2 regions of the Alcanivorax sp. UBA3183 genome follow, and region 1 is predicted to be linked to the other one. Evidence: predicted binding sites of a transcription regulator. Region 1 holds the regulator's gene; the other holds the start of a gene.
The links. Region 1 encodes PhoB, which activates phosphate uptake and scavenging genes when phosphate is short. Its sites were predicted from a motif close to TGTCATANNNNTGTCANA; they were not measured.
Positions count from the first base shown of each region.

Region 2: the regulator PhoB is predicted to act here: its motif matches at 2,385-2,402, upstream of B3Q33_RS11935 (phosphatase PAP2 family protein).

Region 1 covers NZ_DEXN01000046.1:53-3,362, forward strand. The annotation lists gene phoR (phosphate regulon sensor histidine kinase PhoR) at 1-1,290, opposite strand, end outside; gene phoB (phosphate regulon transcriptional regulator PhoB) at 1,402-2,106, opposite strand; gene ubiA (4-hydroxybenzoate octaprenyltransferase) at 2,364-3,236, opposite strand.
Region 2 covers NZ_DEXN01000039.1:2,028-7,124, reverse strand. The annotation lists gene argC (N-acetyl-gamma-glutamyl-phosphate reductase) at 1-674, shown strand, start outside; gene B3Q33_RS11950 (DUF6776 family protein) at 676-1,401, shown strand; gene B3Q33_RS11945 (bactofilin family protein) at 1,411-1,875, shown strand; gene erpA (iron-sulfur cluster insertion protein ErpA) at 1,967-2,305, shown strand; gene B3Q33_RS11935 (phosphatase PAP2 family protein) at 2,500-2,979, shown strand; gene B3Q33_RS11930 (anhydro-N-acetylmuramic acid kinase) at 3,162-4,262, opposite strand; gene B3Q33_RS11925 (OapA family protein) at 4,252-5,097, opposite strand, start outside.

The sequences.
Region 1 (3,310 bases):
TTTACTCACCAACCGATCCGCCGGGAAATGACAGGTAAAGACGCTGCCCTTGCCCAGTTCGCTCTTGATTTCCAGTTTGCCGTTGTGGCGGATCATCACGTGCTTGACGATGGCCAGGCCCAGACCGGTGCCGCCGGTCTCGGTGACGCGGCTGTTATCCGGGCGATAGAAGCGTTCGGTGAGGCGCGGAATGTGGGCCGGATCAATGCCGACGCCGTTGTCGCTCACTGCCAGATGCGCGCCGCGTTCATCCTGCCACCAGCGAATCTGGATCTGGCCACCGGCGGGAGTGTATTTCACCGCATTGGTGATCAGGTTGCCGAACGCGCTTTCCAGCTCTGCCGGGTTGGCGATCAGGCGGGCCTCTTCGGTCACGTCCAGCTCGATGCTGTGGGCCTTGTCGGCGCTGAGTGCGAGGGCATTTTCGCGCATGCGTTTGAGCATGCCGTGGACCGGTACCGCCTGGCTCAGGTTGTCCGCGTCGGTGCCTTCCAGTCGGGCCAACAACAGCAGATCCGAGACCAGAGCTTCCATGCGGTTGGACTGGTTGTCCATCTGGGTGAGCGCCCGGCGCAGGCGCGACTGTTCTTCCGGTACGGTATCAAGCAGGGTTTCAAGGTAACCCTTGAGCACGGTCAGCGGGGTTTTCAGTTCGTGGCTCACGTTGGCCACGAAATCCTTGCGCATCTGTTCCAGGTGATGGAGCCGGGTCACGTCCCGGGCCATCATCAACTGTTCGCCCACACCAAACTCGGTGACGCGAAATTGCAGGATGCGGTTGTCGTCTACCGGCGAGGGAATTTCCAGGGCGTCACGAAAATCTCCCTGGCTAAGGTATTCGGTAAATTTCGGATGGCGGATCAGGTTGGTGAGCGGTTGGCCCAGGTCCTGGCGGGCATTGAAACCCATATAGTGTTCTGCGGCCTGGTTCCAGTACTCCAGGTAGCCGTGTTGATCGATGAGGATGACCACATCTTCCAGGGCATTCACCGATTGTTGGGCGCGGTGAATGATGCCTTGCAGGTTTTCCTGGGCGCGGCGTTCTTTCTGGAAAAGGTGTTCAAGGCGAGTGTAGAACTCGCCCCACAGGCCGGTGCTGTCCGGTGGCTCGGTATGGTCATCGCGCACCAGCCAGCTGTACAGGCCAAACAACTGCCGGGTGCTCCAGATGATATAGCCCAGCATGCCTGCCAGCAGTGGCCAGATGTTGCCCACCGCTAACGCCGCCAGAGCGGCCAGCAGTAACAGGCCGACAATGCGATTTACTTCCTTGGCCAGACTGGCTTTCATGATCTCGCTTCCACCGCCCCGTTGCGGCTACGTGGGTGCATTAATCGTAACCGACTCGCATTGCACCACCTCTTCTGATTGCGCGCAATGCGTAGCGCAAACCGGATCGGTTCAGCCTGCCTTGGCGGATTTTACTGAAAAACGGTAGCCGGTGCCGCGTACCGTCTGGATAAAACGGTCGTAGCCGAAGGGGGCCAGGGCCTTGCGCAGGCGACGGATATGCACATCGATGGTGCGGTCTTCCACATACACGTTGGCGCCCCACACCTGATCCAGTAACTGGGTGCGCGAGTAGGCCCGTTCCTGGTGGCTCATGAAGAATTCCAGCAGACGGTATTCCGTCGGGCCCATGTCCACGGGCTCGTCGTCGGCGCTGATGCGGTGGCTGACCGGATCCAGGCAGAGACCTTCCACTTCAATGGCCTTGTCCGCCGCCGTGCTGGAAGCCCGGCGCAGTACCGCCTTGATGCGGGAAATCAGCTCGCGGGTGGAAAATGGCTTGGTGATGTAGTCGTCGGCGCCCACATCCAGGCCCTGGATCTTGTTGTCCTCTTCGCTCTTGGCGGTGAGCATGATGATGGGGATCTCGTTGGTGGTCTCATCACGCTTGAGGCGGCGGGCCAGCTCAATGCCGGTGATCGACGGCAGCATCCAGTCCAGCAGCACCAGATCCGGGCGTTCATCGACAATAATTTCGTGGCCGCGCTGGGCATTTTCTGCCTCCAGCACATCAAAATCAGCCAGCTCCAAGGCAACGGCCACCATTTCCCGAATAGCGGGCTCGTCGTCAACAATCAAAATACGGTTACGGGACATGGCTTTCCTTCCTTGCCTGTCTATCTATGTTGCCCTATTAGATTGCTTTTTTGTGACATCCGTATGACAAGTTGGGCGGATTTTTGGGGGAAAAGCAAGAGGCGAGCTATAACACCAATTCAGGGCATGTGCCGATGGATGGATACGGCACTTCGCGCTGCTGAGGAAAAACAGAAAAAATCTCAGCGCGGGTCATCACGGCTAACGAGTGGCATTACCCTATGTCGCGTTGCAACTTGAAGCTTGTAGCTTGCCACTCAAAGATACTGGAAATATAACCCGACAAACACGCACGCTCCGGCCCAGTGGTTATTGAGAAAAGCGTGGAAGCTGGGCCAGCGTTCCCGGTAGCGGATCAGACTGTGCTGGAACAGGAAGCTCAGGGTCATGCCGCCCAGGCCCACGTACCAGGGCCAAGAGAAGTCCAGCCGTTGTCCCACCATGATCAGCGCCAGCAGAGTCAGACCCTGGAGGATGGCGATCATCAGCCGGTCCGCATCGCCGAACAGGATGGCGGTGCTCTTGATGCCCAGTTTCAGGTCGTCTTCCCGGTCGCACATGGCGTATTCGGTGTCGTAGGCCACAGTCCACACCAGGTTGGCCACATACAATAGCCAGGCGATTTCCGGCACTGCCCCGGTTTCGGCGGCAAATGCCATGGGGATGGCCCAGCTGAAGGCGGCGCCCAGAAACAGTTGCGGCATGAAGGTGAAGCGTTTGGTGAAGGGGTAAAGAACAGCAAGCCCGAGGCCACCGAAGGACAACCAGAAGGTCAGCTCGTTGAGGAACAGCACCAGCACAAAGGCCAGCAGCCCCAGTCCACAGAACAGGGCCAGGGCTTTCTTGGCGCTGATGGCACCGGTGGCCAGTGGACGACCTTTGGTGCGTTCCACGTCACCATCGAAATCCCGGTCGGCAAAGTCGTTAATCACGCAGCCGGCGGCACGCATGATGATCACCCCGAGAATGAAGATCAGCACGGTTTTCAGGCTCGGCGTGCCATTACCGGCAATCCACACCGCCCACAGGGTGGGCCACAGCAGCAGCAGCGTACCGATGGGGCGATCCAGTCGCATCAGCTGTATATAGGGCCAGGCTTGGGGGTAGCGCTGTTCAACGAAGGCAAACATGGGACATCCGGTTGTCAGGGGCGGGGTTAAGTTTCAAGTTGAAAGTGGAAAGTTTCAAGGCGCCTTGTAGGAGC
Region 2 (5,097 bases), on a different contig from region 1:
TGGCGGACGCGGTGTACGGCCTGCCGGAAGTGAACCGGGAAAAACTGCGTAATGCGCGACTGGTGGCCTGTGCCGGCTGCTACCCCACTGCCATCCAGCTTGGCTACCTGCCGTTGCTGGAGAACGGCTGGATCAAGCCGGAGCAACTGATTGCCAACGCGGCCAGTGGGGCCAGTGGCGGCGGCAAGGGTGCCAAGGTGCCGATGCTGCTGGCGGAAGCCGGCGAGAGCTACAAGGCCTATGGCGCCAGTGGTCACCGTCACCTGCCAGAAATCGAACAAGGTTTGGCGGATATCGCCGGCGGGCCTGTCAGAGCCACCTTTGTGCCACACCTGATTCCCATGATTCGCGGTATTCACGCCACCCTCTATGGGCAGCTCAACGACCAATCGCCGTCCCTGGAAGAGATCCAGGCGGCCTACGAGGCTCGTTACGCCAATGAGCCCTTTGTGGATGTGATGCCGTTGGGTAGCCACCCGGAGACCCGTTTCGTGAAAGGCGCCAACACCTGCCGGATTGCCTTGCACCAGCCCCGGGGCGAGAACGTGATTGTAGTACTGTCGGTGATCGACAATTTGGTCAAGGGTGCCTCCGGGCAGGCGGTGCAAGCCATGAATATTATGTTCGGGCTGGATGAAGGGGCGGGACTCGCAGTCGTTCCGCTGATGCCCTGATATGGCGCGCAAACCGAAAAGTCGGGCAGGCATTGATGATGTGATGTTGATGCCGGTGAGCCCGTCCCGGCAGAAAAAGCGTCGCCGGCTATGGACGGTGGGTTTGCTGGTTCTTGCCGTAGTGCTGTTTGCCGGCGGTTTCTGGACCGGTAGCAGTGGCGCCCTGGATACGTCCGCGGCCAATCAGCGACTGCGCAGCGATCTGAAGAGCACCAAGCGTGAGTTGGAAGCGGCCCGCAATGAGCTGGCTCTGTACCGCACCGATACCGAAGTTACCCGGGAGGCTCGGGAAACCCTGCGCCAGGAGATAAAATCCCTGCGTGATCAGGCTGCCGAGCTGGAAGAGGCGGTGGTGTTTTACAAGAGCGTCATGGCCCCGGGCGCCAGCGAAGGGCTGCAGATTGAAAAAATGGTGCTGCAGCCGGATGATGAAAACGGCTTTTACCGTTACCGGGTGGTGCTGGTGCAGGCAGGAGATAATCGCAATTATCTGTCCGGCGACATCAGTCTCACCCTGCGTGGCAGTCGCGAGGGGGAGTCTTTTTCCCGGAATGGAACCGACTGGCTGGAAGATGGCAGTGAGACGCGCTTCCGGTTTCGTTACTTTCAGGAGCTGAGTGGCCGCTTTCAGGTACCGGAAGGGGTGGAGCTGGAAGCCGTGGACGTAGAAGCTGAGAGCGGCGGCAGAAACCGTTACCAGATACAAAAAACCGTAAAATGGCAGTAGGAGAGACCCGTGCTTGGCCGAGACAAGAAATCCGCAACAGGTAGTACATCCGGTTCGTCCCAGGATTATCGTAACCACACCCTGGTCGCGCCCAGCGCCACGGTTCGGGGCGATATCGAATTCACTGGTGGCCTGCACGTGCAAGGCACCGTGGAAGGCAATATCAGTGTGGGCAAGGACGGTGGCCGTCTGATTATTGGTGAGACCGGGGTGGTCAAAGGGGAGATTCAGGTGCCCAATGTCATCATCAACGGTCGTGTGGAAGGGGATGTGCACGCCACCGAGAATCTGGAGCTGGCCGAGAAAGCCGCCGTGGAAGGGAATGTCTATTACCTGATGATCGAAATGGTCATGGGGGCCCGGGTAAACGGCAAGCTGGTGCGGCTGGACGATGAGCGTCGCAACCTGCCGGCACCGGATGCCACTGACAAGAATGCCGGCAAGACCGCGACCAAGGCCGCGGCAGCTGAATAATTCTTGACTGTTTTAGTCGGGTACTGGAACATAATCAGCCCGTAGGCCTTTCCGGCCACGGGCCAATCCGCCATCCGTTGCTAGCGAGAGTATGACCGAAACCGCCCCAATCTCATTCACCGATGCCGCCGCCGCCAAGGTCAAGGAACTGCGTGACGACGAAGGCAATCCGCAACTCAAGCTGCGCGTGTATATCACGGGGGGAGGCTGTGCCGGTTTTTCCTACGGCTTCACCTTTGATGAGGCGGTCAACGACGACGACACCATTGTTGAAAAGGAAGGCGTTACCCTGCTGGTCGATGCCATGAGCATCCAGTATCTGGATGGTTCCCAGGTTGACTACGAGAAGGGGCTGATGGGCTCGCGCTTTGTGGTCAGCAACCCCAATGCGGCCACTACCTGCGGTTGCGGGTCTTCCTTCTCCGTCTGACGCCGGACCTTCTCGCTCGCCCTAGTACACAACAGGCCCGTCCTCCAGCATGATGGGTCTTGCTTGTTGCATCTCCTGCTGTCACAAAACCTTCACCGTTTGATCAACTTTCCGTCGTTTTCGTGGGTGACACTGTCCCCATGATGACTACGAAACCCACATTTCAAAGAATGACCGCCGCGGATACCCGTGCCATGTGCTGGTTGCTTCAGCAGCCCCAGGCCGCCCGTCGTGCCCGCATGGCCCGCCTGGTGTCCCGGCTCGGTGATGGGCCCTTCTATGTGGCCCTGACACTGCTGATCTGGTGGATGGATCGGCAGGGGGGCAGCGAGTTTGCCCTTACCGCCATGGCCGCCTACGCGCTGGAAGTGCCGCTGTTCGTGCTGCTGAAACACCTGATCAAACGACCACGACCAGCGGATGCGCTGGAAAGCCTGTCTGCCTTTATCCAGCCGGCAGACCGCTTTAGCTTTCCCTCCGGCCATACCGCCGCTGCCTTTGTGATGGCATCCCTGCTCTGCGTATTCTATCCGCCGGTGATGCTGCTGGCCCTGGGTCTGGCGGTGATGGTGGGGCTGTCACGGGTGCTGCTGGGCGTGCACTACCCCAGCGATATTCTCGCCGGCGCCACCCTGGGTGTCAGCTGTGCCATGCTTGCGCTCTGGCTGGTTTAGTTCTCCCTCCTCTCGACGATCCTCTTCCGCCCTGGCCATAGGTCCGCACATTTTTCTATACCTCCCCGTAGGAGCGGCGTTTGAGCCGCGAACCTGCTTGCGATAAAGGCCGAATGGTTCGCGGCTCAAGCGCCGCTCCTACGGGGGGTATGGCGAGGTAATGAGCGGCTGCTCTTCGCCTTTCAGGGCAGGGTGACCTGGCCCAGAATGGTTTCCCTGGACGCCCCGGTAACCACCGGCGCATTCCCGCACTGTCCTTCCAGCCGTGCCCATGCCAGCCAGGCAAAGGCGGCGGCTTCTACCCAGTCCGGGTGCAGGCCTTCGCTTTCGGTGCTGATCACCGGAATTTCCAGATGGTGCTGTAGCCGTGCCAGCAGGTGGTGGTTGTGGGCGCCGCCGCCGCACACCAGCAGTTGCTGTGGGGCGAAATCCGCCAGCGCGTCGCTGATGCTGCGGGCGGTCAGCTCGGCCAGGGTGGCCTGAACCTGTTGAGGTTCACTGTGGCCTGGCAGGTGTGGTTTCAGCCAATCGGCATGGAAAAGCTCGCGGCCGGTGCTCTTGGGGGGTGGCAGCCGGAAGTAGGGATCATCCAGCAGCTGTGCCAGTAGCCTCGGGTCTGGCTCGCCGCCAGCGGCCCAGTCACCGTTGCGGTCGAAGGGTTGCTGGCGGTGCTGCCGGATCCAGAGATCCATCAGTACATTGCCTGGGCCGGTATCGAAACCGCCCAGCAGGGTGTTGCCGTCCAGCAGGGTCACGTTGGCCATGCCGCCGATGTTGGCAATGGCGCGGCGCTGGCCGGGTCGGGCAAACAGTTGTTGGTGGAAGGGCGGGACCAGGGGTGCACCCTGGCCGCCCAGTGCCATGTCCTTGTTGCGGAAATTGCTCACCACGGTGATGCCGGTTTCCACTGCCAGGGTATCCGGGCAGCCCAGCTGCAGACTGAAGCCGTTTTCGCCGGGCCGGTGGCGAACTGTCTGGCCGTGGCAGCCAATGGCGCGGATCTGCTGTGGCTTCAGGCCGGTCTGTTCCAGCAGGGTCTGGCAGGCCTGTGCATAGCATAGGGAGAGTTGGCGACTGACGGCGCCGGCCCGGTCAATTTCGTTGTCGCCGGGCTGGCAGAGGGCCAGCACCGCGTCTTGCAGAGGATCGGGCAGCGGCTGGTTGAGGGTGGTCTGCAGGGAGAAATGTCCGTCACCGATCCGGGTCAGCACCGCGTCGATGCCATCCACGCTGGTGCCGGTCATCAGACCAATCAGGTAATCGCCGCGGGCCTCAGAGGACATCGCTGCTGGCCAGGGTTGAGGCCTCGGCGAACAGGGTCATCTGGGCCTTGAGGCGATTGGCGGCAATCAGGAACTCCGAACGCTCATTGTCGTTGATGCCCCGCGCCTTGGGCAGGGGCACGGTGAGTGGATTGCGGTGAGAGCCGTTAATGCGGAATTCGTAATGGAGGTGCGGCCCGGTGGCGAGGCCGGAGGCGCCCACATAGCCAATGGTCTGGCTCTGTTTGACCCGTTTTCCTACGCGGATGCCCCTGGCGAAGCCGCGCATGTGTGCGTAGAGGGTGGTGTAGATCTGGCCGTGTTTGAGGATGATCACGTTGCCGTAGCCGCCCTTTACCCCGGCAAAGATCACCTTGCCGTCGCCGGCGGCCTTGATCGGGGTGCCGGACGGGGCTGCATAGTCGATGCCCTTGTGGGCGCGAATCCGGTTGAGTACCGGGTGTTTGCGGCTCAGGTTGAAGCGGGAACTGATTCGGGAGAAAGCTACCGGGGTGCGGATGAACTCCTTGCGCATGGAGTCGCCCTTGATATCCAGGTATTCCACGTCGCCGGACCGGGTTTCGTAGCGGAAGGCGGTCAGGTGGCGGTCCTGATTCCAGAACTCGGCCATCAGGATGTCGCCCTCGCCGACTTTCTCGCCATCCAGATACAGCTCTTCATAAATAATGCGGAACCGATCGCCCCGGCGAATATCGAGGACGAAATCCACGTCCCAGGCAAACAGGTTGGCCAGCTGCATGGTGAGCTTGTCGCTGATGCCGGCAGCTGCGCCGGCCAGAAAAAGGGAGTCAGTGATGTCCGCCTCGGCAAAGCGGGTCTGCTTCTGGTATTCGCG